DNA from 4 places in the Pseudomonas sp. PB3P13 genome. Region 2 is predicted to be linked to each of the others. Evidence: predicted binding sites of a transcription regulator. Region 2 holds the regulator's gene; each other region holds the start of a gene.
What was found. Region 2 encodes sigma-54, which starts transcription at its own class of promoters, with help from an activator protein. Its sites were predicted from a motif close to ANTGGCATNNANNTTGCTNT; they were not measured.

Region 1 (7,718 bases), 2.4 Mb from region 2:
GTTGCAACGCCACAATCAGCAGCAGTACAAAGCCACGCTGCACGCCATGACCAATTTGCAGACACGGGAGTTGAAACTGGCCGAACAAACCCTGCGGCGCATTCAAGACGAACTGCTGGTGACGATGCGGCAGGAGAAAGTACTGACCCATGTAATCGAGGGCAAGGTACTGGCCTGGCAGGCCGAACTGTCGCGCCAGGAACAAAAAATCCAGGACGGGCTGGCCAGTCAGACCTGGTGGCGTAATCAGGCGGTGTCGTAACAAATCATATTCTTCGCACATTTGATTTAAGGCAGTCACCTGTTGGGTCGCCTTGGTCAACTATCACTACGCTCTGGACCTCATCATGGAAATCATTCCACAGCCTCACATGGGCTTGCCCAATACCTCCCAAACCAAGGCCTTGAGCCCGCAAGCGACCGATCTCAGCGGCCCGGCCGACGCCGTGACGAGTTCGCTGCCGGTCAAACCGGCACTGCAGCAGATCCAGTCTGCCCTCGGCGAACTGCCCCAAGTCGATCTGGAAAGAGTGGCCGCGATCAAGGCCGCGCTGGTCAACGGCGAGTTGGCCACTGACAGCGCCAGTCTGGCCGCCGCCATACTCACCTATCACCGCGGCAGTGACCGATGACTCAAAGAGCGCAATTGCTGCGGGTTATTGAACAGGATCTGGCTGAAGACCTCAGTGGCTATGAGCAGATGTCCGGGCTGATGACCAACCTTTACGACTGGTTGATGGCTCGCGATTGCCCGCAAATTGAATTGGCCAACCAGCAAATCAGTAGCCTGGTGGATGCCGCCTCCTTGCGCGCGCGTCGCCGTACAAAGGTATTGCACGCCGTGCGTTTGAGTGGTGACGCCAGGTCGATGGAGCAGTTGTTCACGTTGCTGGCGCCGGAGCGCAGTGCTTTGTTGGAAACGCACTGGAGCACCCTGACGGAGCGGGTGATGAGGTGCCGCGCACTTAATGAGCGCAATGGCAAATTGTTAGCCATGCACAGCGATATCTTGCAGCAGCTGTTCAACCAGCAACCCGAAAGCATCTACCACCCCAGCCTCTAATCTACCGGCAGTAGCAACCTGACATTGCCTGCGCTTGATTCCTCCCTTTGCCTGATCTCTCGCTGTCGCCCGGTTAATAAATCACTGCGCGTGGTCGCCTTGAATTAACAGGTTCGGCGCACCCCTTGTCGGCGGAAGTTGCGCTTCCGTCTGACGCCGCCCGACCGCTGAAAGCGGAAGGTCTGTTTCAGCATTTTTTTAAAAAAATACTTATAAAACAATTAGTTAGTGGTTGGCATTGGTCCTGCTATCTATTAATCAAGGAGATCTCTCACATGGCAATTGATACAGCTTACATTCAGTCCCAGGCAAAACTGCTCGCCGAGTACGAAGTACAGCGTGAGCTGGCACAGGCCCAGCGTAATGAGACCAAGTACAAGGCTCAGCTGGCAGCCGTGACCGCGCTGGATACTGCACTCAAGGCATTGGGAGCTGCGGTCAAAAGCCTCAAGGGTACTGACAAAAGCATGGTGATCAACGCCGCCACTTTCAGTTCCGAAGGCATGGCCAGCGCCACCGTAGGCGCCAATGCCAAGGAGGGCAGCTATCAGTTTTTTGTTGAACAACTGGCCAGTCGTCATCAGGTGGCACTCAGTGGTTTGGGCACCGATGCCGCCGACGGCGGTAACCTGACCATCAAGCAGAACGGCGTGGAGTTCAACGTTGACCTGGCTGCGGCCGACGGCAACGGCGATGGCGAATTGAGCCAGGAAGAACTCGCCGCCGCGATTAACAATCACGCCGATAACAAGGGCGTCAAAGCGACACTGGTTCGCAGCGGCGGCGAAGTGACCATGGTGCTGACCGCGGAAGAAACCGGCGCCGACTCCAGGATCGAATTGAGCACCGATGCCACCGGAAGTCCGCTGGAAAGTGCGCTTGGCTCCGCCAAGGAACTGTCCAAGGCGCAGAACGCGGTGGTCTACCTCGGCGCAGATGCCGGTGGCATGCGTCTGGAGCAAGGTTCGAACACTTTCAAGGACACGATCGACGGCGTCAGTTTGACCTTCACCAAGGCCCATGCCGCCGGCGACAAGCCTCTGACCGTGGATATCAGTCGCGACCAGACGGCCACCAAGGACAAGCTCAACGAGTTCATCACCGCCATCAACAACATCCTCACCACGTTTGACACGCTGACCGGCTCCGGTGGCGAGAACGGTGAGCGCGGGGCGTTAGCGGGTGACTCGAGCATCCGCTCGATTAAAGCGATGATCAACTCGGTGCTGCGCGAACCGTTCGGCGGAGTGACGTTGATGGAGTACGGCATCGTCTCCGGCGCCGATGGCAAGTTGAAACTGGACACCAAGTCTTTCGAAAAAATGCTCGATGCCAATCCCGAAGCCTTTGAAAAGCTGTTCTCCGACAAAGGCAACCTGCTCGATACCCTGGATAAAAAACTCGCCACTTACACCAGCGGCAGCACCAGCTCGATGAAGGCGCGAAAAGACAACCTCAACGCCCTGTTGCAGCGGGTCGACGAAAAGTACGAAGACCTGGAAACCAAGTACCAGGCGCATTACCAGCGCTACCTCAAGCAATACACCAATCTGGCGCAGGTCATGGCGTCGATGGAACAAACCTTCAGCATGTTCGGATGAGGCACCCATGAATGAAAGCTATGAGAGCTACCGCGCGGTTGATCTGGAAATCCGCGCGTGCTCGGCCTCCCCGTATGAATTGGTCCTTGTGTTGTTCGACGGCTTGCTGGACGAACTCAGTCGAACGCGCGGGCACATAGAAGCCAAGCGCTTTGAACTCAAGGGCCAATCGCTGGAGAAGTGCATGAATATCATCAATGCACTCAACAACATCCTGGACTTCGAAAACGGCGGGGAAATGGTGGAAGGGCTGTCACGGCTTTACGACTACTGCGTGCATCGCTTGGTGGAGGTAAGTGTTTCATTGTCACTCTCTGGTCTGGATGAGGTCCTGCACCTGTTGGGGCAGATACGCGAAGGTTGGGAGGGCGTCCATGCTGCCCGAGGCTGATTTGCGTCGTCTTTTACAGCTGCAACAGCCACTTGCCGATGCCCAGGTCAAGCAAGACTGGGCGCGCATTGGCGAGCTGAATGCCCTTATTACCCAAAGTCTTCAGCGTTTGCGGGACGCAGGCGCACTGACTGAGAAAGCGTTGGTGGAGTTGGCGCCGCTCAAAAAACTGCACGGGCAAGTCCTCAGTTCGTGCACCGATGAGTGCATGCGCTTGAAGGCCATTCTTGATCGCCATACCGAGTTTGGTGAAGGGCGCCAGGCTTACTCGCTGGTCGACAGTGCGCAGGGGGAGCGCTAGCCCATGGTGCCGTTGATTTCCTCAAGTCCAGGGTTTGGCTCGGCCGCCGAGTTGCCGCCCGGCCTGCCAACTGATGCGCAGCCGCCGGACGGGATCGCCGACCTGTTGTTCTTGCCGTTAGAACCGCAGCCTGTACCTCAGCAGCAATGGTGCGATTGTGCAGCACCGGATGAACCCGTGCCGGAGTCGGACGAGACAGGGGTGGATCCCCAACAATGGTTGAGCGCGATGCTCAACCAGCAGGCTGTGCAGTTGCAGGCTCGGGGCTACTCCGATGCTCGACCGGCTTTGTCCGACGCTATGCCAGGGGTTGATCGCTTGCTGTCGCGTATGCCGATGGTGGCCGGCGCGATGGTCCTCGGGCAAGAAGCGGGCGACCCGTCAGAGCACAAGGTCGCTGCAGACAAGGCATGGCAGGGAACGCAAGAGGTGCTTGCGCAGCCCCCCCAGCGTAAGGCCACGGGCCTTTTGGGTGCGTGGCTACAGGTTGGCCTGGCGCCCCAGGCCGTTGCGGCGGTACTGCCGAGTACGAACGAGGTCCCCGCCATGAGTGCCAGTGAGGGCGTGCCGCTGGCGCCTCCTGTCACTTCCCTCTCAGCGCCCTTGGTGGGTGCCACGGCGTCGCAGGCACCGGTGCTGGAACGTGGTCTCAAGTTAGCGGCACCGCAGGCGCGTTGGGGCGAGCAGATGTTGCATGCCCTGCGTGAGACGGTACAGGTACAGGTCCAGCAGCGCTTTCAACAGGCGACCATTCGCCTGGATCCGCCAGAGCTGGGCAGTCTGGAAATTTTCATCACCCACGAACCCGGCCGCTTGAGCGTGCAGATTTCGGCCGTCCAGGGGGATGTTGCTCGCTTGCTGCTACACACCAGCGACCGCCTGCGCCAGGAGTTGGTAGAACAAAACACGTTGCAGGTCAGCGTGGAGATTTCCAGCGACTCCCAAGGCCATTCGGGGCGCGACTCTTCGCGTCAACGGCATGAGCGTGAGATCGCTGAGGCCATCGAAGATGCGCCGGGCGAAATTCATTCGAAAAAACACGCCCCCGGCGATGTGCTGGTCACGGTCTAGCTGCCGGTAGCGCTCAGGCGCAAAACCCGAATCTGAACCTTATTTGGACTGAAAGATGGTCATTTCAATGTCGCGAGTCATTTTATTGGTTGTGGGAATTAACACGGTTATTACGCTGGGAAGCGCCGTGTTCGGCTATCTCTATGTCAGCGCCCACCTCGGTGTCGCCAAGCTGGAACCCACAGCGGGAGAAGTGGTGCGGCACACGATCGCGGAATACGCGTTTTACCCGATCGAGAAAATCGTGGTGAACCTGCCGGGAGAACACCGCGAGCATTACTTCGTCCTCGACCTGGCGCTGCAAGTGGATGTCAACGCCCATGCCAGTACCTACAAACAGATCGAGCCGATGGTGCGTAATTCGGTTATCGCCTCCCTGTCGATGCTCAAGTTTGCCGAGCTGCGGGTGTTGCCCATCAGCGAGCTGCAAGCTCGGCTGGACGCCGATCTGAGCAAGGACTTCGCCGCGAAGGGTCTTGACCTGCCGTTTCGCAGCATACTGGTCAGCAAGTTGCTGGTGCAGTAGTCCAGGCCATGAACGATTCTCTGGCCGTCTATAGCCCCGACCCGGTCGTCACCGGGCCACCTTTGTTGGCGCCGGGCGCTGAACAGAGGTGGTTAATAGAGTACCTGCCGCTGGTCAAGCGCATCGTCAATCAGCTGTCCCTGCAAGCCAGCCAGGCGATGGACCGCGAGGACATGGAGCAGATCGGCTTGATGGGCCTGCTCGAAGGTCTGCGCCGCTATGGTCTGCCTGATGAGCATTTTGCCCGCTTTGCCGCCTTGCGGGTGCGCGGCGCGATTCTGGATGAACTGCGTCGCCTGGATTGGCGGCCGCGGCAAGTGCGGCAGAAAGCACACAAGGTGCGCGATCTGCTGCGTCAATTGTCCCGTCAACTGGGACGCCAGCCCCGCGAGAGCGAAGCGCTGGCGGCCACTGGTTTGAGCGCCGCCCAGTACCAGGCCCATCTGCAAGATGAAGCTGGCGAAGCGATCGAGAGCCTGGACGCACTTTTGCTCAATGGTGAGCGCGATTTCGGCCATGACGGCAGTTGCGTCGAGGCTCGTGTTCACAGCGAGCGGCTATTGGCCCAGGCCCTGGATCATCTCGACGAGCGTGAGCGCTTGGTGCTGACGCTGTATTACCAACATGAATTGAATCTCAAGGAAATCGGCCTGGTGCTCGACATCAGCGATGCCCGTGTATGTCAATTGAGCAAGCAGGCCATTGACAAGGCCCGCATCTTTTTAACGAAGAGAAGCTAGAACGTGCAGAAAATTTTAGGAGCATTAATCATTATCGGCTGTGTGCTGGGTGGTTTCGCCATGGCCGGTGGCGGGATGAGTGTGCTGTGGCAACCGTCCGAAATGTTGATTGTGGTAGGCGCGGCATTTGGCAGCCTGATCCTCGGCAACCCCAAGGAGGTGCTCATTGAAATGTGCGTTCAGATCAAGGGCGTCTTCTCATTCAAGCGCCGTGGCGAGCAGTTTCAGCGTGAACTGTTGATGCTGTTGTATGAGCTGTTGGAAACCGTCGAAGTGGGTGGCCTCAAGACCCTGGACGCGCATATCGAAGAGCCTGAGCAGAGCGAGTTGTTCATCAAGTACCCGCTGATTCTTCAAGAAAAAAACCTGATGGCCTTTATCGCCGATAACTTTCGCTTGATGGCGATGGGCAAAATCAGCGCGCACGAACTTGAAGGTTTTCTTGAACAGGAACTGGACGCGATGCACGACGCCCTTCTGCTGCCTTCGCGTTCGCTGCACAAGGTTGGCGAAGCGATGCCGGGGTTCGGAATTCTGGCGGCGATTCTGGGCATCATCATCACAATGGACAGCATCGGCGGTTCCGTGGCCGAGATTGGTGCGCATGTGGCGGCGGCGCTGGTGGGGACCTTCCTTGGAATCTTCTTCTGTTATTGCCTGATGGAGCCCTTGAGTAACGCCATGGCCCAGCGAATTCGTACCGAACTGTCGGCACTCGAATGCGTACGCACCACTCTGGTAGCCCATGTCGCGGGCAAACCGACGCTGCTGGCGGTGGATGCCGGACGCAAGCTGATTGAGCAGGACGTCAAGCCGGCCTTCAAACATCTGGAAAAATGGGTCACCAATTTCGAGGATGGACGAGGTGCTGAATGAGACGGCGTAACGATAAAAGCGATCAGATCATCGTCAAGCGCCGTAGCAAGCGGGGCCATGAAGAGGAACATAGCGGCGCCTGGAAAGTCGCCTTTGCCGACTTCACTCTGGCAATGATGGCGCTGTTCATGGTGCTGTGGATCATTCAGCCCCAAGCCGACGCGGAGCGTATGGCCCAGATTGGTGACACCCAATCCTCAGTTCTGGACTTGGGCGCCGGCATCTTCGACGGCACCAACCGGGAGCCGATGGATGACAGCGTGGCGGCGTCGGTCGAACCCCCTGTCCCGGAATTTACGCCTGGTGCATCGCAGAGCGAGCAGTACGACAGCCAGGAGCGGTTGCAGTCATTGGCAGAGTTGATGCGATTGCTGGCCGAGCGCGCTGATGCGTTGGCTAACGTCGAGGTGCATGTGGTGCCGCAAGGGCTGCGAATTCTGATTAAGGATGACCCCAAGCGCTTCATGTTCGAGCGTGGCAGTGCCAACCTCAACCCGCATTTTCGCAATTTGTTGACGACCTTGGCCCAGGAGTTGGTCAGGGTCGAGAACAAGCTGATTATCAGTGGACATACCGATGCCACGCCGTATCGCGACAATGGCCCATATGACAACTGGAATCTTTCCGGTGAACGGGCGTTACAGGCGCGCTCGGTATTGGTGGCGGCAGGGCTACCGTTGTCGGGGGTGTTACAGGTCTCCGCCCAGGCGGACGTGATGCCGCTACTGCCCGACGATCCGTTGAACGGGGCGAATCGGCGCATCGAATTGCTGCTGCTGACGCACCAGGCCGAGGGCTTGTATCGCCAGCTGTTCAGTGATGATCACGTGAGTTATTCAGGTGGTTCGGCGGACTACATCAAGGCGCTGTAGCGTTGGCGCGTTATTCCATGCACTTGCGCAGTTGGCTGTCACTGACGTTTTCAATCTGATCGTCTTGCACGCGGATAGCACGACTCTCGCCGCCCTGCGGCGTGCAGTAGATACGGTAGTAACCGCTATCCCCGCCGACGATTGCCAGTTGTACCGGCTTGTCACTCAAATCAAGTATCCGCTGGCTGAGTCCATGGGTGCGCTGGATCAGCTTCTGCAATAGTGGTTGTTGGCTTTCCACGTACACCACACTGTCCTTACCGACTTGTTGGCGGCT
Region 2 (7,718 bases):
CGGTATTGAGCAGGAATTTACCGATCAGGTCCTCGAGCACCAGTGACGACTGGGTGTCATGGATGGTTGCACCTTCCTTGAGCAAGGCTTCTTCACCACCCACGCTGATGCCGATGTATTTCTCGCCCAACAGGCCAGCGGTGAGAATAGATGCAGTGGAATCATTCGGCAGGTTATCTACGCGTTTTTCCAGCTGCATGGTCACTCGACCGGTGAAACTGTCGCGATCCAGATCGATCGCCGTGACCTTGCCGATGGTTACACCGGCCATGGTCACCTTGGCTCTGACCGTCAAACCGGCGATATTGTCGAAATACGCATAAAGTTTATAAGTATCGGTGCTCGCGCTCGGTGACAGGCCACTTACGCGCAACGCCAGCAACAGCAAAGCCAGGATGCCAGCCAGCAAGAAAAGGCCGACACCGATTTCCAGGGTGCGGTTTTGCATCAGAAATCTCCAAACATCAAGGCGGTCAGAATAAAGTCCAGGCCGAGCACAGCCAAAGAGGCATACACCACGGTCTTGGTAGTGGCACGACTGATCCCCTCGGAAGTGGGCTCACAGTCATAGCCTTGGAATACGGCGATCCACGTCACGACGAAGGCGAAAACGATACTTTTGATGATGCCGTTAAGCACATCGTCGGCGAACGTGACGCTGTTCTGCATGTTGGACCAGTAAGAACCCTCATAGACTCCCAGCCAGTCAACGGCCACCCAGGAACCACCCCAGATCCCGACCACGCTGAAAATCATCGCCAGCACGGGCAGGGAAATGAAGCCGGCCCACAGGCGCGGGGCAATGATGTACTTGAGCGGGTCGACACCAATCATTTCCAGGCTGGACAACTGCTCGGTGGACTTCATGTTGCCGATTTCAGCCGTCAGGGCCGAACCTGCGCGACCGGCAAACAGCAACGCGGTGACCACCGGGCCCAATTCACGCAGCAGGGTCAGGGCAACCATTTGCCCGACCGCCTGTTCCGAACCGTAGCCGGACAGAATGTTGAAGCCTTGCAGCGCCAGCACCATGCCGATGAACACCCCGGAGACCACAATGATCACCAGGGACATCACGCCCACCGAATGCAGTTGCTTGATCAGCAGTCCAAAACCGCCACCAATGCCGCCACGACCGAACAAGGCGTGGAACAGAAAGATTGCCGAACGGCCAAACACCGCCAGTACGTCGATGCCACCGTGGCCGAAGCGACGTACGCGTTCAATCAGTGAAATCTTGCGCATCAGCGCTTCCCCAGAAGATCTGCGCGGTAATCCGTCGCTGGAAAGTGGTATGCGACCGGACCATCAGGCTCACCCGTCATGAACTGGCGAATTCGTGGCTCCTGCGAATTCATCAATTCCTCGGGCGTGCCCTGCCCCAACACCTGACCTTCGCCCACGACATAGATGTAGTCGGCGATGCTCGCTGTTTCGGCCAGATCGTGGGACACCACAATACTGGTGATACCCAACGCATCGTTGAGCAGACGGATCAGCCGCACCAATACGCCCATGGCGATGGGGTCCTGACCGACGAAGGGTTCGTCATACATGAGGATCTGCGGATCGAGTGCAATCGCCCGCGCCAGCGCAACGCGTCGCTTCATGCCGCCGGACAGTTCGTCGGGCATCAGGTCGATCGCTCCGCGCAAGCCAACCGCCTGCAACTTGAGCAGGACGATGTCGCGGATCATTTCTTCCGGCAGTTCGGTATGCACACGCAGCGGAAAGGCAACGTTCTCGAACACATCGAGGTCGGTGAACAGGGCGCCGCTCTGAAACAACACGCCCATGTGCTTGCGCGCATCGAACAGATCGCTGCGCGACAGTTTTGGCAGATTCTGACCGTTGACCCAGACTTCGCCCTTGGTCGGCCGCAACTGGGCGCCCATCAAACGCAGCAATGTGGTCTTGCCACACCCGGAAGGTCCCATGATGCCGGTGACCTTTCCGCGCGGTATACGGATATCGACGTTATTGAAAATGCTGCGCGCACCGCGCTTGAAGGTCAGTCCCTTCAGCTCGACCGCGTAGGCGTTATCGGCACTCATCTAAACTCCTTTCGATGCAGCCCCCTCACTCGGACGCCTGACTTTCTGGCGAAAGCACATGGCTAACCGGGCGGGCCGAACTGGCGGCGAACTATATCACCGCAAAGGCCAAGCGCCCAAGGCCTACGCGGGCCATCTTCGGTCACTTAACAGCCTTAAAGCTTCACACGGAAGTATTAAGCGCAACAAGGAATGACAAAGGCTGACGAACTTGCGTGAGGGTTTTGCTTAATGCCGCTATAATCGCCGCCTTTTCATCAGGCTATACGATTTCAGACATGAGCCAATCCAGCGACCTGATTCAGTCAGCCCAACGCACCATCCGCCTCGAAATGGAAGCCGTACAAGGCTTGTTACCCCATATCGACGCAGAGTTCGTACGCGCGTGCGAAATGATCCTGGCGAGCAAAGGGCGCGTGGTCGTGGTCGGCATGGGCAAATCGGGGCATGTGGGCAACAAGATCGCCGCGACCCTGGCCAGCACCGGCACCACGGCTTTTTTCGTGCACCCGGCTGAAGCCAGCCACGGCGACATGGGCATGATCACTGGCGATGACATCATCCTGGCCCTGTCGAACTCCGGCTCCACCAATGAAATCGTCACCCTGCTGCCGCTGATCAAGCGCCTTGGCATCCAGCTGATCAGCATGACCGGCAACCCTGATTCACCGCTGTCCAAAGCGGCCGAAGTCAACCTGAATGTCCACGTGGAGCACGAGGCCTGCCCGCTGAACCTGGCGCCTACGTCTTCGACGACTGCTGCGCTGGTGATGGGCGACGCCCTCGCGGTGGCGCTGCTGGAAGCCCGCGGTTTCACTGCTGAAGACTTCGCCTTCTCGCACCCAGGCGGCGCGCTTGGCCGTCGCCTGCTGCTGAAAGTGGAAAACGTCATGCACGCCGGACAGGAACTGCCGCAAGTCCAGCGCGGCACCCTGCTCAAGGACGCGCTGATGGAAATGACCCGCAAAGGCCTGGGCATGACAGTGATCCTGGAAGCCGACGGCACGCTCGCCGGGATTTTCACGGACGGCGATTTGCGCCGCACCCTGGATCGCAGCATTGACATCCATAGCGCCACCATCGATCAGGTCATGACCGCCCACGGCAAGACCGCCCGCGCCGAAATGCTCGCCGCCGAGGCTTTGAAAATCATGGAAGACCATAAAATCAATGCGCTGGTCGTGGTTGACGGCGACGACCGCCCGGTCGGCGCCTTGAACATGCACGACCTGTTGCGTGCGGGAGTAATGTAATGAGCGCGGACCTGCTGCAACGCGGCAAACAGATCAAACTGGCTGTTTTCGACGTCGATGGCGTACTGACCGACGGTCGCCTGTACTTCCTCGAAGACGGTAGCGAATTCAAGACTTTCAACACACTCGACGGTCAAGGCATCAAGATGTTGATGGCAGCCGGCGTACAGACCGCTATCATCAGTGGGCGCAAGACCCCGGTGGTTGAGCGGCGCGCGAAGAATCTCGGCATTCCCCACCTGTATCAGGGTCGGGAAGACAAACTGGTGGTGCTCGACGAGCTTCTCGCCCAGCTCAACCTGAGCTATGAACAGGTCGCGTATCTCGGGGACGACCTGCCGGACCTGCCGGTGATCCGCCGCGTCGGCCTCGGCATGGCGGTGGCCAGCGCGGCCAGCTTTGTCCGCGAACATGCCCACGGCATCACCCAGGCCCGTGGTGGCGAAGGTGCCGCTCGCGAATTCTGCGAATTGATCCTGCGCGCCCAGGGCCGCCTCGATGCGGCCAACGCCGCGTACCTGTGAGCCAACTATGCTGAGCAAGAAATTTCGCAACACCCTGATGTTCGGATGCATCGCGGCCATTTTTGCCGCGGTGGGCTACTGGAACATCAGCCCGGAACGCTTCCTCGACAAGCCAGTGGCCAAAGTCGACGAAACCGAGATCGACTATTACGCGATCAACGCCCACAGCGTTCAGTACCTGCCGGATGGCAAGCTGCAATACGAAATGACCTCCGACAAGGTCGAACACCTGAAAGCGACCGAAGTAACGCTGTTGACCAATCCGGACCTGTACCTGTATCGCGGCACCCAGTTTCCGTGGCATGTGCAGAGCGAGCGTGGCGAGGTCAACCCGGACGGCACTCAGGTCGAGCTGATCGATTCGGTGCGGATCACCCGCTTCGATGAGAAAGACCGCAAGACCCTGATTACCTCCACCCGCATGACCGTGTTCCCGCAGCGGCAATATGCGGAGACCGCTCAACCCGTTAGAATCGACGGCGCTGGTGGTGTCTCGACTGGTAACGGAATGAAAGCGTATTTGAAAGAAAGCAGGATACACCTGCTATCGAACGTAAGAGGACAGTATGAGGCTCGTTAAAACTCTCCCTATTTTGCTCGGTCTGAGCGCAGCACTGGGAAGCGTGAGCGCCTGGGCTCTGCCGGACGATCAACAGCAGCCTATCCGCATCCAGGCGGACGATGCCCAACTGGACGACAAGAACGGTATTGCCACTTATAAGGGTGACGTGATCATCACTCAGGGCTCGATGAAGGTCACCGGAAACACTGTGACCATGACCCGCACCCAGGCCGGCGATATTGACGTGGTGACTTCGGTGGGCAACCTCGCCTACTTCGAGCAACTGCAAACGGCCGGCGACACCAAGCCGGTTCAGGGCTACGGGGTGACTATCCAGTATCACGCCTCGCAAGACCGCGTCGTGCTGATCGATCGCGCCAAGGTCATCGACAAGGATGGCAACATCACCCAGGGCGAAAAGATCGTCTATGACACCAACAAGAAGCTTGCCAGCGCCGGTCGCGCTACGGGCAGCAAGGTCACCGAGTCGCGTCCGCGCATCGACATGGTGATCCAGCCGAAGAAGAAAACCGACGAGCAGAAGGCCCAGTAATGGCAACTCTGAAAGCCCAGCATCTGGCCAAGAGCTACAAGAGCCGCCAGGTCGTGCGTGACGTCAGCCTGTCCATCGACAGCGGTCAGATCGTCGGCTTGCTTGGCCCCAACGGCGCCGGCAAAACCACCTGCTTCTACATGATCGTGGGCCTGGTACAGGCCGATCAAGGCCGAGTACTGATCGACGACCTGGACGTCAGCCACCAGCCCATGCACGGTCGTGCGAAGGCTGGTATCGGCTATCTTCCGCAGGAAGCGTCAATCTTCCGCAAACTGTCGGTTGCAGACAACATCATGGCGATCCTCGAGACCCGCAAGGAACTCGACAAGACCGCACGCCGCAAGGAACTGGAAAGCCTGCTGCAGGAATTCCACATCAGCCACATTCGCGACAACCTCGGCATGAGCCTGTCCGGTGGTGAACGCCGCCGCGTGGAAATTGCCCGCGCCCTGGCCACCAACCCGAAATTCATCCTCCTCGACGAACCCTTCGCCGGCGTGGACCCGATTTCGGTCGGCGACATCAAGCAGATCATTCACCACCTCAAAGCCAAAGGCATTGGCGTGCTGATCACCGACCACAACGTTCGTGAAACCCTGGATATCTGCGAAACGGCCTACATCGTCAACGACGGTCAACTGATCGCCGAAGGTGACTCCGCCACCATCCTGGCCAACGATCTGGTCAAGGAAGTTTATCTGGGCCACGAGTTCCGTCTGTAAGCGCTGAGTGTCTGGCTAGTCGGCCGAGCGCCTGACGCGATGAACACCTCAGTGTGTTTTATTGTTACCGCGCTCTAGGCAAACACTTCAGTTTCAGGCATATAATTTGCTTAAGTTTGGCGCTTCGGCGCCCTGTAGTGGATGGCGCATGTGCGCCGGCGAATAAGGTGTTAAGCCCCTGCCATGAAACCATCGCTAGTCTTGAGAATGGGCCAGCAGCTGACGATGACACCGCAGCTGCAACAGGCCATCCGCCTGCTCCAATTGTCGACCCTGGACCTGCAGCAGGAAATCCAGGAGGCCCTGGAGTCCAATCCGATGCTCGAACGCCAGGAAGAAGGCGACGACTTCGATAACGCTGACCCGTTGGCCGACAAGGCCGAACAACCTCCAAACGCCGATGTTTCGGAACCCTCCTATCAGGAAACGGCCCCGACGGTGGACAACCTGGAGGAAGGTGACTGGAACGAGCGCATTCCTAATGAGTTGCCGGTCGACACCGCGTGGGAAGACGTCTACCAGACCAGCGCCAGCAGCCTGCCGAGCAGTGACGACGACGAGTGGGACTTCACCACCCGCACCTCAGCCGGCGAGAGCTTGCAGAGCCATTTGCTGTGGCAGCTGAACCTGGCGCCGATGTCCGACACCGATCGCCTGATCGCCGTGACTTTGATCGACTGCATCAATAATCAGGGCTACCTCGACGAAACACTCGATGAAATCCTCGAAGCCTTCGATCCCGAACTGGACGTCGAACTCGATGAAATTGAAGCCGTCCTGCACCGCATCCAGCAATTCGAACCGGCCGGCATCGGCGCTCGCAACCTGAGCGAATGCCTGTTGCTGCAACTGCGCCAGCTGCCGCCCAAGACGCCTTGGTTGAGCGAAGCCAAGCGCCTGGTCTGCGATTACATCGACATGCTCGGCAGCCGCGATTACAGCCAGCTGATGCGCCGCATGAAGCTCAAGGAAGACGAACTGCGCCAGGTCATCGAACTGGTGCAGAGCCTCAACCCGCGCCCAGGCTCGCAAATCGAATCCAGCGAAGCCGAATACGTCGTGCCTGACGTGATCGTGCGCAAGGACAACGAGCGCTGGCTGGTGGAGCTTAATCAGGAGTCGGTGCCACGGCTGCGAGTCAACGCCCAATACGCCGGTTTCGTGCGTCGCGCTGACACCAGCGCCGATAACACTTTCATGCGCAATCAGCTGCAGGAGGCTCGCTGGTTCATCAAGAGCCTGCAAAGCCGCAACGAAACGCTGATGAAAGTCGCTACCCAGATCGTCGAGCATCAGCGCGGTTTTCTGGAGTACGGCGACGAAGCCATGAAGCCGTTGGTGCTACATGACATCGCCGAAGCGGTGGGCATGCACGAATCGACGATTTCCCGGGTTACCACGCAGAAGTTCATGCATACCCCTCGCGGTATCTATGAACTGAAATACTTTTTCTCCAGTCACGTCAGCACCTCTGAAGGCGGCGAATGCTCGTCCACGGCGATCCGCGCGATCATCAAAAAACTGGTTGCAGCGGAAAATCAGAAAAAGCCGTTGAGTGACAGCAAGATCGCTGGTTTACTGGAGGCACAAGGCATTCAGGTGGCTCGCCGCACCGTCGCCAAGTACCGTGAATCCCTCGGGATCGCGCCTTCGAGCGAACGCAAGCGGTTGATGTAGAGTCACGTTACAGCGTTCCAGTGGCAGGCAACCCAGCCTGCCGCTTTATGCACTGGCAACGAAGGAGAAGCTGTATGCAAGTCAACATCAGTGGACACCAACTGGAAGTGACCGAACCTCTTCGCACCTACATCGGCGAAAAACTCGAACGATTAGAGAGGCATTTCGACAAGATCACCAACGTGCAGGTCACGATGACGGTCGAAAAGCTCAAGCAGAAAATCGAAGCCACGCTGCATATTCCCGGCAATGAAGTGGTCGCCAACGCGGAACATACCGATATGTACGCGGCGATCGACGCCTTGACCGACAAGCTCGATAAACAACTCAAAAAGCATAAGGAAAAGACCCAGAGCCTCCTCCAGGGCGC
Region 3 (7,718 bases), 530 kb from region 2:
ATACACCTGGCCAAGTTGCAGGCTGCCAGTAATGTCGCCTTCGAAGCGCAATTTGCAACCGGTAGCGGAAATGTCCAGCAGCTTGCCGCTGATCGGTTTCCTGAGCTTTTCACCGTCCAGATCGACGCTCACCAATTGCGCGAGTTTCAATGCTGCGCGAAACGCATTGCGACGTTGGTGGTAAACCACTTCGTCCGGCAGGGGCCCACGGTAGCAGCGGCTGTCGCCCGACTCATCGAGGGTCAATGGACCGTTACTGTCCCAGGCGATGCGCACACCGTCGTGAAAACCTTCGACCTTGAACGGTTCGCCGGCCAGCAGAAAGCGTTCGCCATCACGCGGGATCATTTCGTCGAATGCGATGGTGGCGCTGTCCCGGTCAACATCGACCAGGTAGCTTTGGAAACGCTGAGTGCGCTCAAGAAACGTGATGATCAGTGGATCATGACTGTCTTGCAGCTGGCGCAGGTTGCCGGAGATTTCCAACGGTGTGCTAAGTACCTTGGGCGGCTGCGGCGCATCTTCCGCATTGAGGGCATTGGACACGGTTCATCAATCTCCAGACAAAATATGACTACGGCTGGCCAGTATATTGCCAGCATGTTGCGCGTCTTGGTAGGGCGAGGTCAGTAACAGGGTCAAGCCTGACTGAGCGGCCGAGGCTTCGCCAGCTTGGCGGTTGATCCGCGGGCATCATAAAGTGCTGGCGGTTCACCGCCGGTAAGGATTTTCAGCTGATTGGCGGTCGCCGCCTGCTGGACCAGAATCGACTGGCCATTGTTGCCGTTTGCGGCCTGACATTGAGCCAGAAGATCGGTCAGCACGTCGCTTTGCGCCAAGAGCTGATCGCCGATGCTCGACTGACTGGCGAGTTGCTCCAGACCACTGCGGTTGGTCGGCAGGTTCAGGCTGGCGAGGATTTCACTGCGCTTGCGGCCATGCTGTTCAAGCAGAATGATCAATGCCTGCTTCTGCGCCAGAATCTCTTCGAGCAGCGGCATGTCGCGACCGTGCAAAGCGAGAGATTCGGTTTGCAGCAATTCCAGCAAGTGTTGCGCTGTAGCAAAGTCGTCGGTGATCAGTTGCAGTAAATTAGTGTCGTGCATGGCTGGCCTTGGGTTTTAAGCGTCCAAAAGCCTGGCGCAGGCGATGGCCTAGCGCTGGGCTTCGAAGTTGAGCAGTTTGCTGGCTACACGGTTGCTGTCGACTTTATAGCTGCCATCAGCAATCGCGGCTTTCAACTCGGCCACGCGGGCTTTGTCTACGGCGGGCTGATCGCGCAGCTTGTCAGTGACCTTCTGCAACTGTTGAGCCTCATTGCTGAGGTGTACCGATTCCCCGCTCTTGGTGGCACTGGCCTGTTCGGCCGGGGTAGTCAGCGGCGCGGATTTGCCGGCTTCGGCAACGTCCTTGGTGGCGCTGGTACGTGTGGTGCCCGCAAGTGACGAGGAGCTGTTTAAACGGCTGAAATCAATGACCATGATTGGAAAAACCTCTGAGTATTTGGACGCTTGCCATGTTTTCGGCTCTCCCTTTGAAAACTTTAGGCTCATTTTTCAAGAAATGAGCCCGCACGCGCCTGCATTTCTCTGCATAGGCACAGTTTAGGGAACAGCCTCGGGCAACGCCACTTTTCACCGGCAGAGAATCCTACATGGACACTTCCACTTGGCCAGGCGCGGTGACTTGCGCCTTGATGACTCGCTTCGAGTTGAGGTTTTTTACGCGAATCTGCTCGCTCATGCCACCGTTGGCCATTGCCTCGCCGGGCATGCGCACGCTCAGTGTGCCGCTGCGGGCAGTAATAACCACCTGATCACCCTTGCGAATGACTTCCGCCTGCTCCAGGTGCACCAGCGTAATCACCTGATCGGCGACCATTGGTCGGGTCAATCTCTGTCCGATCGCCTGGTCCAGCGTGGTCAGATAGCCTTGGCTGATCAGGCTGATATCCCGCTCCCGCAGACCTACATCTTCAGGCTGGACGATGTCGGCGCGCCTTAACGGACGAGTGGTCGTCACAATGTCGCGAAACAGCCGGACTTGAGCAGGTACGAACACCGTCCAGGGTGACGAGCCTTCGCAGCGAACCTTGACAGTTACCCGTCCCAGCGGCTTGGCCGGACTTTCCAAAGACGCTGTCAATTCCTTGTCGCACATGGGCATGCGCAGCCTTGGATCGAGCTGGTTGACCTGGATCTCGTAGCGGCCCTGCGTTTGACTGGTTGCCAGATAGTCCTCTACGGTGAATTCAAGAAAGCCTTGGGTCACGCCGATAAGCATATCAGGCAAGGTGACCGGGTCAGCAAGGGCAGGGCTGCCAGCGTTGAACAGGCAAACGGCCGACATCGCACAGAGCAGTCTGCGCAACGTTGAGCGTCGGGAAAATGTCGGTTCTGGGTTCATACGGGTTAAAAAGCAAGCGCCGTGCCGTTTAGTGATGAATGTGCGTCGCAACACACTTAGAGCGTTGGTGTAGGAGTCTGGGCATGGCTGGTGTAATGGATTCGGTAAACCAGCGCACGCAACTGGTAGGGCAGAATCGCCTGGAGCTGTTGTTGTTTCGTCTGGACGGGCAGCAGCTGTACGGGATCAACGTGTTCAAGGTTCGTGAGGTGCTGCAATGCCCCAAGCTGACCCTGATGCCCAAGTCCAGTCCTGTCGTGTGCGGTGTGGCCAGTATTCGGGGGGCGACCATTCCGATCCTTGATCTGGCGATGGCGACCGGTGCGGGCGCGCTGAAAGATCAAAGCAATCCGTTCGTGATCATCACGGAATACAACACCAAGACGCAGGGTTTCCTGGTGCGGTCGGTGGAACGTATCGTCAACATGAACTGGGAAGAGATCCATCCGCCGCCCAAGGGCACCGGACGCGATCACTACCTGACGGCTGTGACCCGGGTCGACAATCAGTTGGTCGAAATCATCGACGTCGAGAAGGTGCTGGCTGAAGTCGCGCCAACACCGGAAGCGATTTCGGTGGGCGTGGTGGATGTTGAAACCCAGCACAAGGCGTTGTCGCTGCGGGTATTGACGGTCGATGACTCATCGGTGGCACGAAAGCAGGTCACGCGTTGTCTGCAAACAGTCGGCGTCGAAGTGGTGGCGTTGAACGACGGTCGGCAAGCGCTGGACTACCTGCGCAAACTGGTCGACGAGGGCAAGAAGCCGGAAGAAGAGTTCCTGATGATGATTTCCGACATCGAGATGCCGGAGATGGACGGGTACACCCTCACGGCTGAAATCCGCAGCGACCCACGCATGCAAAAGCTGCACATCATCCTGCACACTTCGTTGTCGGGCGTATTCAATCAGGCGATGGTCAAGAAAGTCGGTGCCGATGACTTTCTGGCCAAATTCCGTCCTGATGACCTGGCATCCCGGGTAGTCAACCGGATCAAAGCAGCAGATAACAGCTAGGGACCTTCTGTTCCTGGTGGTCAACACGATTTTGAGAGGCGGTATCTTTGTCTACGGGTAATTTGGATTTCGAACAGTTCCGGGTCTTCCTGGAAAAAGCCTGTGGCATTCTGCTCGGTGAAAACAAGCAGTATCTGGTCTCGAGCCGTCTCAACAAATTGATGGAGCAGCAAGGCATCAAGTCGTTGGGTGAATTGGTTCAACGCATCCAGACCCAGCCGCGCAGCGGTTTGCGCGAGATGGTGGTGGATGCCATGACGACCAACGAAACCCTGTGGTTTCGGGACACCTATCCATTCGAAGTGTTGAAGAACAAGGTGCTGCCGGAAGCGATCAAGGCCGCTCCCGGCCAGCGTCTGCGAATTTGGTCGGCGGCGTGCTCGTCGGGGCAGGAGCCGTATTCGCTGTCGATGTCGATCGATGAGTTCGAACGGGTCAACATGGGCCAGTTGAAGGCGGGTGCGCAGATCGTTGCCACGGATTTGTCCGGCACGATGCTGACCAACTGCAAGACCGGCGAGTACGACAGCCTGGCGCTCGGCCGCGGTTTGTCGCCCGAGCGTCTGCAGCGTTACTTCGATCCGAAAGGGGCGGGGCGCTGGGCGATCAAGGCGCCGATCAAGAGCCGCGTCGAGTTCCGCTCGTTTAACCTGCTGGACAGCTACGCGAGCCTCGGCAAGTTCGACATCGTATTCTGCCGCAACGTGTTGATCTACTTCTCCGCCGAGGTGAAGAAGGACATTCTGTTGCGAATCCACGGTACGTTGAAGCGCGGTGGTTATCTGTTCCTTGGCGCATCCGAAGCGCTGAATGGTTTGCCAGATCACTACCAGATGGTCCAGTGCAGCCCGGGGATTATTTACCAGGCGAAGTGATAGGTCATCGGTACGAAAAACGGGAGTCCTCAGAGGGCTCCCGTTTTTTTATGCCTGCCGTTCTTTCGAACACACCACTTAACCTGTGGGAGTGAGCCCTGTGGCGAGGGGGCGTGCCCCCGTTCGGCTGCGAAGCAGTCGTAAATGCCATTTAACTTTGAAATTTCGGGGCCGCTTTGCGACCCAACGGGGGCAAGCCCCCTCGCCACAGGGCTTACTCCTACAAAGGGTAGGAGGTGTTCTTTGGAGGGTGATAAGCGGCAGAAAAGCGGCATTCGAAGGACATCCGTTGCCGCTTTTCTGGCATTGCCGCTTCGCCGCTGCCCGCAAAGCCCCGGTTTCCGGGCTTTTGCAGATTGGCACGCGGCTTGCTATGTCCCTGTTACGAAAATTCAGGTCACCCGAAGGTTTCCCGACATGAGCATCAGCTTCGATAAAGCGCTCGGTATCCACGAACAGGCCCTGGGCTTCCGCGCCCAGCGTGCCGAAGTCCTGGCCAACAACATCGCCAACGCCGACACCCCGAACTACAAGGCTCGGGATCTGGACTTCTCCAAAGTGCTTGCCGCACAAAGCGAGAAGACCAAAACCGGCTCCTTCGCCTTGAACATGACCAATAGCCGTCATATCGAAGCCGAAGGTCTGGGCAACGGCGACGAGTCGCTGATGTATCGCACGCCGATGCAGCCATCCATCGACCAGAACACCGTGGACGCTCAAATCGAGCAGTCGAACTATGCGGAAAACGCGGTCAACTTCCAGGCCAGCTTTACCCTGCTCAACAGCAAATTCAAAGGGCTGGTTTCCGCCCTTCGTGGAGAGTAATTCATGTCCCTCGCCAGCGTTTTCAACATTGCCGGTAGCGGCATGAGTGCCCAGACCACTCGCCTGAACACCGTCGCCAGTAACATCGCCAACGCCGAGACCGTCTCGTCGAGCATCGACCAGACCTACCGCGCGCGCCATCCGGTATTCGCCACCATGTTCCAGGGCGGTCAGGCCGGCGGCAGCGATTCGCTGTTTCAGAACCAGGACGCTGCGGGGCAGGGCGTGCAGGTGCTGGGCGTGGTCGAAGACCAGAGCAATCTGGACGCACGCTACGAGCCGAATCATCCATCGGCCGATGCCAAGGGCTACGTCTACTACCCCAACGTCAACGTGGTGGAAGAAATGGCTGACATGATTTCCGCGAGCCGTTCGTTCCAGACCAACGCCGAAATGATGAACACCGCCAAAACCATGATGCAGAAGGTCCTGACCCTCGGTCAGTGATAAGGGGCGACTCAGATGAGTGTTACCGATTCCACCAGCGGCGTTAGCCTCAACGACATCCTGGCCAATTCGTCGATCAAGACCACCACCAGCAGCGATAGCCTGGCAACCGCCACCGGCACCGCTACTGGCAAGAAGGAACTGGGCAAGGATGCGTTCCTGCAGTTGCTGGTGACACAGCTGAAAAACCAGAACCCGCTGGAGCCACAGGATAACGGTGAATTCGTTGCCCAGTTGGCGCAGTTCAGCAGCCTGGAAGGCATCACCACACTCAATGACACCGTGTCCGGGATTGCCGGCAACTACAACTCTTCCCAGGCATTGCAGGCTTCGTCGCTGGTCGGGCGTTCGGTCATTGCCCCGGGCGACAAGGCCGTGGTCGATACCTCCAAGAGTTTGAGCGGCACCGTTGTCGTGCCTGTCTCGGTGGACCCGGTGACGCTGAAGATCACCAACGCCGAAGGCAAGGTTATCCGCACCATCGACATGGGCAGCCAGACAGCAGGCAACGCCAGCTTCATCTGGGACGGCAAGACCGATGCGGGCGAAGTGGCACCGGCGGGTACGTATACCTTTGCCGCCACCGCCAACATCGATAACACGGCGACCTCGCTGATCACCAATCTGCCAGCGACCGTCAGCAGCGTAACGATCAGCCAGACGGGCGGTGAATTGATGCTCAATCTGGCCGGGCTGGGCAGCATTGCCCTGTCCAAAGTTCAAACCATTGGTATGTAGAGCCGACTAATCCGGCAAAAAGGAGTGGAATATGTCTTTCAATATCGGCCTTAGCGGTCTCTATGCAGCCAACAAACAACTGGACGTGACCGGCAACAACATCGCCAACGTGGCGACCACCGGTTTCAAATCGTCCCGTGCAGAATTCGAAGATGTCTACTCGGCGACCAAGCTGGGTTCGGGCAGCAAAACCGTCGGCAGCGGCGTGCGCCTGGCCAACGTGGCCCAGCAGTTCACCCAGGGTGACATCAACAACACCGGCAACGTGCTGGACATGGGCATCAACGGCTCCGGTTTCTTTGTGTTGAACGACAGCGGTTCGTTGTCTTACACCCGTTCCGGCACGTTCAAGGTCGACAAGGAAGGCTACGTCACCAACAGCGACGGTTCTGCGCGTCTGCAGGGTTATGGCGTGGATGCCAATGGCAAGATCCAGAACGGCATCCTGACTGACTTGCGCATCGATACGTCGAACCTGGCGCCGAAATCCACCAGCGTGGTATCGTCGACTATCAACCTGAACTCCACCGCACCGGTGATCGATCAGGCCGTTGTCACCAACCAATTCGATCCGACCAAGACCGAGACTTTCACCAAGCAGTTCAGTACGCCGGTATTCGACAGCCAGGGCAACCAGCACCAGATGGACCAATACATGGTCAAGACGGGCGCGAACACCTGGGACACTTACACGCTGATCGATGGCCGCAACCCTGACGGCAGTGATCCTAAAGTGACCGGCCCAGTGCCTTCGACCATGGTGTTCGACACTTCGGGCAAACTGGTTTCCGTCACCACGCCGGCCACTCCGACCCCGATCGTCAGCCCGGATCTGCAAGTTACGGGTTGGGTCCCAGGCACCGTCACCGACGGTGTATGGACGGCCAACGGCGCAGCGGCGAACCCGGATGGTGTGACCATTTCCATGAGCAACACCACCCAGTTCAACGCCGACACCGCGCGTTCGATCCCGGCGCAGAACGGTTATGCCACTGGCCAGATCACCAACCTGACCATCGATGGCAGCGGTGTAATGCTGGCCAACTTCAGCAACTACCAGACCAAGCCGATCGGCCAGATCTCGCTCGCCAGCTTTACTAACGAACAGGGCCTGCAAGCGGTGGGCGGCACCAGCTGGAAAGAAACCTACGCGTCGGGTATCCCGGGCTACGATGCGCCGGAAACCGGCACCCTGGGCCAGATCCGCTCCAACTCGCTGGAAGAGTCCAACGTCAACCTGACCAGCGAGCTGGTCGACCTGATCAAGGCGCAGAGCAACTACCAGGCGAACGCCAAGACCATCTCCACCCAAAGCACCATCATGCAGACCATCATTCAGATGGCCTGATGCTGGTTGGCTGCAACGCTGCACAAGGAGCCCCTCGCAAGAGGGGCTTTTTTTTTGTAGGCG
Region 4 (7,718 bases), 2.4 Mb from region 2:
GTTGACGGTCTTTATGATGCTGTCGAGGTCAGCCCCCTCGGGCCAGGCAAACATCGCGTTGCGCTCTTGGGTAACGTCAACGTCCGAGCGAGGCACCACGGTGGTCTCCCCGCGCGAAAATGCTCCCGGCTGGCTGACCTGAGGCGTTTCACTGATGGTTACGGTCAACGTGCCGTGGGACACCGCCGCCGCCTTGACGCGCACGCCCTGGCCGACCACCACGGTGCCGGTGCGGCTGTTGAACACCACTTTCGGACGGGACCTGCCCTCTTCCACGTCGATCATTTCAAGCATTGCCATGTAGTTGATACGCTGGCTGCTGGACACCGGAGCCCGCACTGAAACCTTAGTGGCATTCAGGGCCGTGGCGCTGCCTGCGCCAAATCGCCCCTCAACCGCCGCAGCGACTCTGCTGGCGGTCTGGAAGCTGGGTTGGCGGATGTTAAGCATGATGTCGCTGCGCTCGCTGAAGTCGCTGGGGATCATCCGCTCCATGGTGGCGCCGTTGGCGATCAAGCCAGTGTTGGCACTGTTGATCGCCACACTGGAGCCACTGCGCCCCTCAGCCTTGAGACCACCCACCACCAGCGCGCCTTGGGCCACTCCGTAGACTTCGCCATCTATCCCTGAAAGCGGGGTCATCAAGAGTTGCCCGCCTCGCAGGCTTTTCGCATCACCCAGGGATGAAACCGTTACGTTCACCGTCTGGCCCACGCTGTAGGACGGCGGAACGATGGCCGTCACCGTGACCGCCGCGACGTTTTTGAGCTTGGGGTCGACGTTGGGCGGCAGGTTGACACCAAACTGCTTGATCAGATTGGCCACTGATTGACTGGTGAACCTTACCTGGTTCTTATCCCCCGTTCCGTCCAGGCCCACTACCAGACCGTAGCCAATCAACTGGTTGCCGCGGATGCCTTCCACATCGACCAGGTCCATCAATGGTATGGCCCGAATCGGCGTCATATACAGCAACGCACCGGCCGCCATCAGGATGTTCAAAACGCATCGCATAAGAGGGGTTTCCACTCACATGGGGAATAACGGGTGGGTGAAAAAGCGTGATAACCAGCCCGCGGAATTGCTGTCATTGAGTACCCCGCGCCCAGCGTAAGAGATCCGGGCGTTGGCTACGCTCTGCGAGGACACCTGGTTATAGCGATTGATATCGTCCAGGCGCACAAGGCCAGCCAGGCGGATGAACTCGTCACCCTGGTTCAGCCGCAACGACTTCTCGCCCTTGACCAGCAAGGTGCCGTTGGGCAGCACCTTGTGTACCGTGACTGCAATGGCGCCACGCAAGGTGTTCTGTTGAGAGCTTTTCGCAGCCCCGTCAAAATCCCGCGAAGCTGCCGCCGATGTTTCCAGCTTGGGGTAGGCCTTGCCAAGGACAGTCGGCGCTTCAATGCCGATGCTTGAGTTCTTGCCAAAACTGGTCCCGGCACTTTTGCTCGACTGCGTGGATTCATCGAGCACAATGGTCAGGATGTCGCCCACACGCAAAGCCCTCTTGTCCTGATACAAGGAGCCTGCATAACCGCTACGGTAAAGCCCGCCGCCCTTGGCGGGCGGCAAGTTGTAATCCAGAGGCAGCGGCTCATAGGCGCTGGAGTCTTCGTCGGGCAACATTTCGACGAAACTCTGGCAACCGCACAGGCCCAATGTCAGCGACAGCAGGATAACGTTACGCATCAGCCTGCTCAGACCGTTTGATTGAGGAACTGCAGCATGCCGGACGAGGCATCCAGTACCTTGGCATTGGCCTCATAAGCACGCTGGATCGCCATCATCGCGACCATGGCTTCCACCACTTCGACGTTCGAACCTTCCAGCTGTCCTTGCTTGATCGTACCAAGCCCGTCCTCCCCGGCCACGCCTTCGACCGGCTCACCGCTGGACACCGTCTCCTTGTACAGGTTGCCGCCCAGAGCTTGCAGGCCAGACGGATTAGCGAAGTTGACGAGAGTGATTTGCCCCAGTTCCACCGGCTCGGTGCTGCCAGGCAAAATGACCGTGACGATGCCGTCCGTGCCGACCTTGAAGTTATTGTGGCCCACCGGCAGCTCAATCGCTGGCGACAGCGGCAAGCCCTGCGTATTGACCAGCAACCCCTCGCCGTTCATCTGCAGCTGACCGCTTTCGGTGTAGTAGATCTCGCCATTGGGGGCTTCTACCTGGAAGAACCCCGGACCGCTGATGGCCAGGTCCATGGGCTGGCCGGTAGCCTGGGTACTGCCCTCGGTGAACACCTTTTGCGTGCCGACGACACGTACCCCACTGCCCAATTGGATGCCCGAAGGTACGGTGTTGACCTCATCGGCCTGGGCGCCCGGCGGTACTTCAATGGTGTAGAACAAATCCTCGAACACCACCCGGTCGCTCTTGAAACCCGTGGTGTTGACGTTGGCCAGGTTGTTGGCCACGGTGGACATGGCTTTGTCTTGTGCAGCCAAGCCGGTTTTGCTGATCCAGAGTGCAGAACTCATGTTTATTTCCTGACGGGCATCAACTGCCGCGAATCATGCTGTTACCCGCCGTGGACAGGTCCTCGGCGGCTTTCATCATTTTGACTTGGGTTTCAAACAGCCGGCTCAAGCTCATGGTGCCGACCAGTTGATCGATTGCCGAAACGTTGCTGGACTCAAGAAACCCCGAGGCCAGGGTCACGTTTTCATCCACCGGCGCCGGTGCGCCGTCCCGGCTGACCAGTAGCCCTGCGGTATTTTTCTGCAACTGCGCCGCCGGCAGGTCCACCAGCTTGATCCGGTCGACTTCGACCATCAGTGGCTCGCCCTTGGGCAGTACCGAAATCCGGCCATCGACGGCTATGTGCAGCGTCTCGAATTCCGGCAGCTCGATGGCACCACCCTCGCCCAGCACGGCCCGGCCATTGATGGTCAATTGCATCCCGGCATCGACCTGCAGACTGCCGTGGCGGGTATAGGCCTCGCCGTCGGCGCCCTGCACAGCAATCAGCCCCGGGCCCTTGATCGCAAAGTCCATCTCCCTGCCCGTAGCCATCAGCGCCCCGGGCGCCATGCTCACTCCATTGCCCCCGCCCAGTGCCAGATGGCGGCTGTCGTAGCCATAACCCTGAACCTGCACATCGACCGCTTGCTCAAGGTCGGCACGAAAGCCGGGTGTGTTGACGTTGGCCAGGTTGTTGGAGCGCACGCCCAGCGCAGTCATGGTACGGCTGGCGGCGGTCATTGCCGTATATCCCAAACGGTCCATGGATCAGCCTCAGATCGCGCTGAACAGCACTTGCGTGAGTTCTTTGTCGGTGGACAGCACCTTGCTGTTGGCCTGGTAGTTGCGTTGACCTTCCATCAGGCCGACCAGTTGCTGAGTCATGTCGACGTTGGAGGTTTCCAGCGCGCCAGCCTTCAGGTCGCCGAACAAACCGCTTCCAGGAACCCCAATCAGCGGGTTGCCCGATTCACCAGTCGCGCTCCAGCGGGTCGCATCTTCGTTTTTCAAGCCGTTCATATTGGCGAAGTTGGCCATCACCACCTGCCCCTGGAGCAAACGCTCACCGTTGCTGTAAGTGGCGTAGACCTTGCCGTCGTTTTCGATCTTGACCCCGGTATTCTCTCCGGCTGCGTAGCCAGTCGGATCGTTGGTGGTCACGACAAAATCCGAAGCGTTCTGGGTGCTGCGGGCATAATCAATATCAATGCTCATCGTCTCGGCGCCCGCCAGCGCAAAGCTGATGTTGACTGGAGTCAACGGCGACACCAGGCCACCACTATTGTCGAATTCGATCGGTTCCGGGCCGCCCACCTTTTCGCCATCGACGTAGTAATGGACCGCCCACTCGTTGTCAGCGGTTTTCACGAAGTACTGGGTCAGGGAGTGCTGCTTGCCCTTGGAGTCGTAGATCGGGGTCGTCTGAGAGTCGGTGTAGGTGTCGATATCGTCCGGATCAAAAGGCACGGTGATCGGATCATTGTTGTCATCAAGGTTAGCCACGAATTTGATGGCATCGGTGGCCTTGGCTGGCAGGTTGGCGGTTTGCAGACGCAAGTCGCCCACGGTGCCTATCATCAAGTTGCCAGCAGCGTCCACCGGATAGCCTTGCAGGTATTGGCCAGAGGCATCCGTGAGGAAGTTATCGCTATCCTTGCCGAAAGCGCCGGCGCGGGTGTAGCTGATATCTCCGGAAGGACTGCGGGTGACGAAGAAGCCGCCTCCGGAAATCGCCAGGTTCAGCGCGTTACCGGTGGCTACGTGAGAACCACCAGTGCTCATGCTTTGTGTCAGCCCCAGCACGCCGACACCCATCGCCTGGGTACCCGAATACAGGCTGCCGAACTCGGTGCGGGAGGACTTGAACCCGACGGTGCCGACGTTGGCGATGTTGTTACTGATGGTATTGAGTTGTTCGGTGACCGCATTCAAGCCTGTCAGGGCAATGTTAAAACTCATGGCGTTGTCCTTGTGCAAATTGATTGAGGGAGCGTGGAGCGTCATTGCCCCGAGGCGGCATCATCAGGTTGGCGAACAATGACGCCTCGCTGAACTCGGTAATTTCATAGAACGGAACAGACCCGACCCCGGCCACATCGAGCACCGGACCATCAGCCCCCAGGCGGACGCTGTTGACCTTGCCCTTGACTTCCACCTCCAGGCTCTCGTCGCTGGCGGATTTGACTTCAATGTCGTATTTGCCCGGCTTGAGACCCAGGGCCACCGGATCGATTTCGAACTCCACGCGCCCCGGCTCGCTGGCGGGTAGCGGGATCTCCGTCTTCACGCCGTTGGCATCGGTGAGGATCGCCACCAACTCATTGGCACTGTGCTCAAGGTTGACTTCGGCCTGAACTGGCTGATCACTCAGGTCCAGTTCGTCAGCGCGCACTTTGACCGTCTGCCCCACCAGGCTTGCAGCGCTGAGGTATTGCAGGTTTTCCAGCAAGACCATGTTGTTCTGGGTCAACAGTGACATTTTCTCCAGACTCTGCACTTGGGACATTGAGGCGAACTGGCTGAGAAACTCGCTGCTGTCCACGGGCTTGGTCGGGTCCTGGTTACGAATCTGCGCCACCAACAATTGAATGAAGGTGTTTTGCATCTCGCTGGCATCAGATCTGGGCATAACCGGGTCGCGAGCCTGCCGGTTGCCGTAAGTATCGTTTTGCACCGCACTCATCAGGCTTCTCCCAGCTTGAGCAAACCTTGCTGCATGCTCTTGATTCGATTCAGGACTTCAACCCCGGTTTCAAAACTACGGGTGGCCGACATCATGTCGGTCATTTCCTCGATCTCGTTTATATCCGGGTAGAACACATGACCGCTGCGGTCGGCCAGTGGGTGGTCGGGCTCATAGCGTTTTTTTGCCTCGCGTCCGGCGGTCACCACATCCAGCACCTGCACATGCGCGCCGCCCATGCCGACACCGCGGGTCAACTGGTTGTTTTCATAGATGGCAGCAAACACTGGCTTACGCGCCTGGTAGACATCCTTGGCGTTAGCGGAAGCCGAATCGGCGTTGGCCAGGTTGCTTGCCACGGTATTCAGGCGCACGGTCTGCGCGTTCATCGCAGAGCCGGCAATCTGGTAAATCGCATCAAAAGCCATAGTCGTCAGCGTCCTTCTATTGCCTGCTTGAGGCCACGGAATTTCATGTTGAGAAACGTCAGGCTGGTCTGGAAATCCGAGGTGCTCTTGGAGAAGGCAGCCTGCTCCACACTCAGCTCAACCGTATTGCCGTCCTGGGATGGCTGGGATGGCACTCGGTATTGCAATTGCGCGTGGGTGCTGTCTCCGAAGCGCGGCACCGCATCGTGGCGCCGCATTTCACTGGCGAAATCCAGGTCGCGTGCCTGGAAGCCCGGCGTATCCTCATTGGCGAGGTTTGCCGCCAGAATTTCACTGCGCTGCATGTGCAACCCGAGAGCACGCATGTGCACACCCATCGCGTCTTCTATCCGTATACTCATTGCCAGACACCATTGATCAAGTTCAGCTCGATGCAGTGAGTGCAGGATCTGTGCCCAGACAAAAAATTTGCTCAACTGGCTGATTTATAAGGTTTTTATGAGCATTGAAAAGAACAACAGCACGCGCTTGCTTCCGCTTTCAGCGCGATGGACAGCCTTAGGAGGAAGCGTGGTTTCCGCACTCGCGCTTGTGTTGTCGCTGACGTCATCCCCTGCCATGGCAAGCGAGACACTGGCCGCCCAAATCGACCAAGCGGTCCAGCGACACCTGAGCCAACGCCTTGCGCGACAGGCCGAGCGCGAAGGCTGGCGCGGCATGCGCTGGAGCAAAAAAGGTGTGGTCCTGCCCAACGAGGTTCCTGGCCAGCCTTGCACCCTGCCCCTGCAAGTGCACGATGAAAACGACAAGCCTCCAGCCCTGACCCGACAGCGCCTCACCGTGCAGTGCCCCGGTTCGCAAGGCTGGAAGCTGGTCGTTACTACTCAGACCAACGTCTTCGTCCAGGCAGTGGTCACAACCCAGGTACTGGAGCGCGGGCAGGCCATCACTTCGGCGATGCTGGAGCAGCAGGAGGTCAACCTTGGCAAGCAACGCCGGGGAGTGATCGCATCAATTGAAGACGTCACAGGTCTCAGTGCCAAACGCCGCATCCGTGCGCAGCAAGTGCTCAGCACCGACATGCTCGTCTCCCCCTGGCTGGTACGTCGCGGTGACAAAGTCAAGGTCACCGCCCGCCAGGGCGAGATACAGGCAGCCATCCAGGGGCTTGCCATGGAAGATGGGCGTTTGGGCGCCGTGGTAAGGGTGAAGAATCCGGGGAGCGGGAAGATTATCGAGGCCAGGGTGACGGGGGCCAGGGAGGTTACCAGTACGCTCGAAGGGGAGCGGGCGTCCACTGAGATGGACAAACCCTGAACGCCCGCATTGCACTGGACGTCATCTCCCTACCTTTATTGCGCGCCTTACTGCATGGGGGTATTCGGCTCGACCGTTGAGTCAGGCTCGGCGGCAGGCGCAGGCACTTGCGGCAAGGCCTCGGGATCGGGATTTGGCGAAGCCGCCGGCATCGATTCTTCGTCATCCGCCGCCGGCTCTGCTCCGGCCGGTTGCGGGGCCGGGCTGGAGCGATAGTCGGCGCGGCGTTTGAGCTGGTACTCGCGCACCGCGTTGTTATGGGCGTCCAGGTCGTTGGAGAACACATGGCTGCCGTCACCGCGGGCGACAAAATACAGGCTGTTGCCTGCCACCGGATTCAGCGCCGCGTGGATCGCTTCGCGGCCGACCATCGCAATCGGCGTCGGCGGCAGACCGGAAATCACATAAGTGTTGTAGGGCGTCGCTTCCTTGAGGTGCGCGCGGGTCAGCTTGCCATTGTAGCGATCACCCAGGCCATAGATCACGGTGGGATCGGTCTGCAACAGCATGCCCATCTCCATACGACGCACAAACACGCCGGCGATCTGCCCACGCTCCTGGGGCACACCGGTTTCCTTTTCGACCAGCGAAGCCATGATCAGCGCCTGGTAAGGCTCGGTGTACGGCACATCGGCAGAGCGCTGCGCCCACTCTTTGGCAAGCACCTCATCGAGGCGATCATAGGCTTTTTTAAGCAGCTCGACGTCCGTCATGCCCCGCACGAAACGGTAGGTATCAGGGAAGAAACGACCTTCCGGGAAAATTCCGTTATGACCGAGCTTCTCCATGACCTGGCTATCGCTCAAGCCATTCAGGGTCTGTTCGAGTTTTGCCTCTTTGGCCAGGGCAGCGCGGACCTG

Region 1: a site for sigma-54 is predicted at 1,295-1,314, ahead of fliD (flagellar filament capping protein FliD). Genes of this name have one in related genera too.
Region 3: a site for sigma-54 is predicted at 4,653-4,672, ahead of flgB (flagellar basal body rod protein FlgB). Genes of this name have one in related genera too.
Region 4: a site for sigma-54 is predicted at 5,997-6,016, ahead of flgA (flagellar basal body P-ring formation chaperone FlgA). Genes of this name have one in related genera too.

Annotation. Positions count from the first base shown of each region.
Region 1 is NZ_CM142702.1:3,977,401-3,985,118, reverse strand. It holds gene ACYZT1_RS18250 (flagellar FliJ family protein) at 1-262, shown strand, start outside; gene flgM (flagellar biosynthesis anti-sigma factor FlgM) at 348-632, shown strand; gene flgN (flagellar export chaperone FlgN) at 629-1,063, shown strand; gene fliD (flagellar filament capping protein FliD) at 1,339-2,664, shown strand; gene fliS (flagellar export chaperone FliS) at 2,672-3,055, shown strand; gene ACYZT1_RS18225 (hypothetical protein) at 3,039-3,356, shown strand; gene ACYZT1_RS18220 (flagellar hook-length control protein FliK) at 3,360-4,427, shown strand; gene ACYZT1_RS18215 (flagellar basal body-associated FliL family protein) at 4,555-4,953, shown strand; gene ACYZT1_RS18210 (FliA/WhiG family RNA polymerase sigma factor) at 4,962-5,693, shown strand; gene motA (flagellar motor stator protein MotA) at 5,697-6,569, shown strand; gene ACYZT1_RS18200 (OmpA family protein) at 6,566-7,441, shown strand; gene ACYZT1_RS18195 (winged helix-turn-helix domain-containing protein) at 7,452-7,718, opposite strand, start outside.
Region 2 is NZ_CM142702.1:1,059,105-1,066,822, reverse strand. It holds gene mlaD (outer membrane lipid asymmetry maintenance protein MlaD) at 1-448, opposite strand, end outside; gene mlaE (lipid asymmetry maintenance ABC transporter permease subunit MlaE) at 448-1,245, opposite strand; gene ACYZT1_RS04690 (ATP-binding cassette domain-containing protein) at 1,245-2,054, opposite strand; gene ACYZT1_RS04685 (KpsF/GutQ family sugar-phosphate isomerase) at 2,333-3,307, shown strand; gene ACYZT1_RS04680 (KdsC family phosphatase) at 3,307-3,831, shown strand; gene lptC (LPS export ABC transporter periplasmic protein LptC) at 3,839-4,411, shown strand; gene lptA (lipopolysaccharide transport periplasmic protein LptA) at 4,398-4,946, shown strand; gene lptB (LPS export ABC transporter ATP-binding protein) at 4,946-5,671, shown strand; gene ACYZT1_RS04660 (RNA polymerase factor sigma-54) at 5,855-7,348, shown strand; gene hpf (ribosome hibernation-promoting factor, HPF/YfiA family) at 7,423-7,718, shown strand, end outside.
Region 3 is NZ_CM142702.1:1,592,506-1,600,223, forward strand. It holds gene ACYZT1_RS07095 (flagellar brake protein) at 1-546, opposite strand, end outside; gene ACYZT1_RS07100 (flagella synthesis protein FlgN) at 639-1,106, opposite strand; gene flgM (flagellar biosynthesis anti-sigma factor FlgM) at 1,155-1,481, opposite strand; gene flgA (flagellar basal body P-ring formation chaperone FlgA) at 1,651-2,406, opposite strand; gene ACYZT1_RS07115 (chemotaxis protein CheV) at 2,490-3,422, shown strand; gene cheR (protein-glutamate O-methyltransferase CheR) at 3,470-4,297, shown strand; gene flgB (flagellar basal body rod protein FlgB) at 4,715-5,122, shown strand; gene flgC (flagellar basal body rod protein FlgC) at 5,126-5,569, shown strand; gene flgD (flagellar hook assembly protein FlgD) at 5,585-6,307, shown strand; gene flgE (flagellar hook protein FlgE) at 6,339-7,655, shown strand.
Region 4 is NZ_CM142702.1:4,003,228-4,010,945, forward strand. It holds gene ACYZT1_RS18340 (flagellar basal body P-ring protein FlgI) at 1-1,014, opposite strand, end outside; gene flgH (flagellar basal body L-ring protein FlgH) at 1,030-1,692, opposite strand; gene flgG (flagellar basal-body rod protein FlgG) at 1,701-2,486, opposite strand; gene ACYZT1_RS18355 (flagellar basal body rod protein FlgF) at 2,506-3,234, opposite strand; gene flgE (flagellar hook protein FlgE) at 3,244-4,428, opposite strand; gene ACYZT1_RS18365 (flagellar hook capping FlgD N-terminal domain-containing protein) at 4,418-5,152, opposite strand; gene flgC (flagellar basal body rod protein FlgC) at 5,152-5,580, opposite strand; gene flgB (flagellar basal body rod protein FlgB) at 5,586-5,942, opposite strand; gene flgA (flagellar basal body P-ring formation chaperone FlgA) at 6,112-6,858, shown strand; gene mltG (endolytic transglycosylase MltG) at 6,906-7,718, opposite strand, start outside.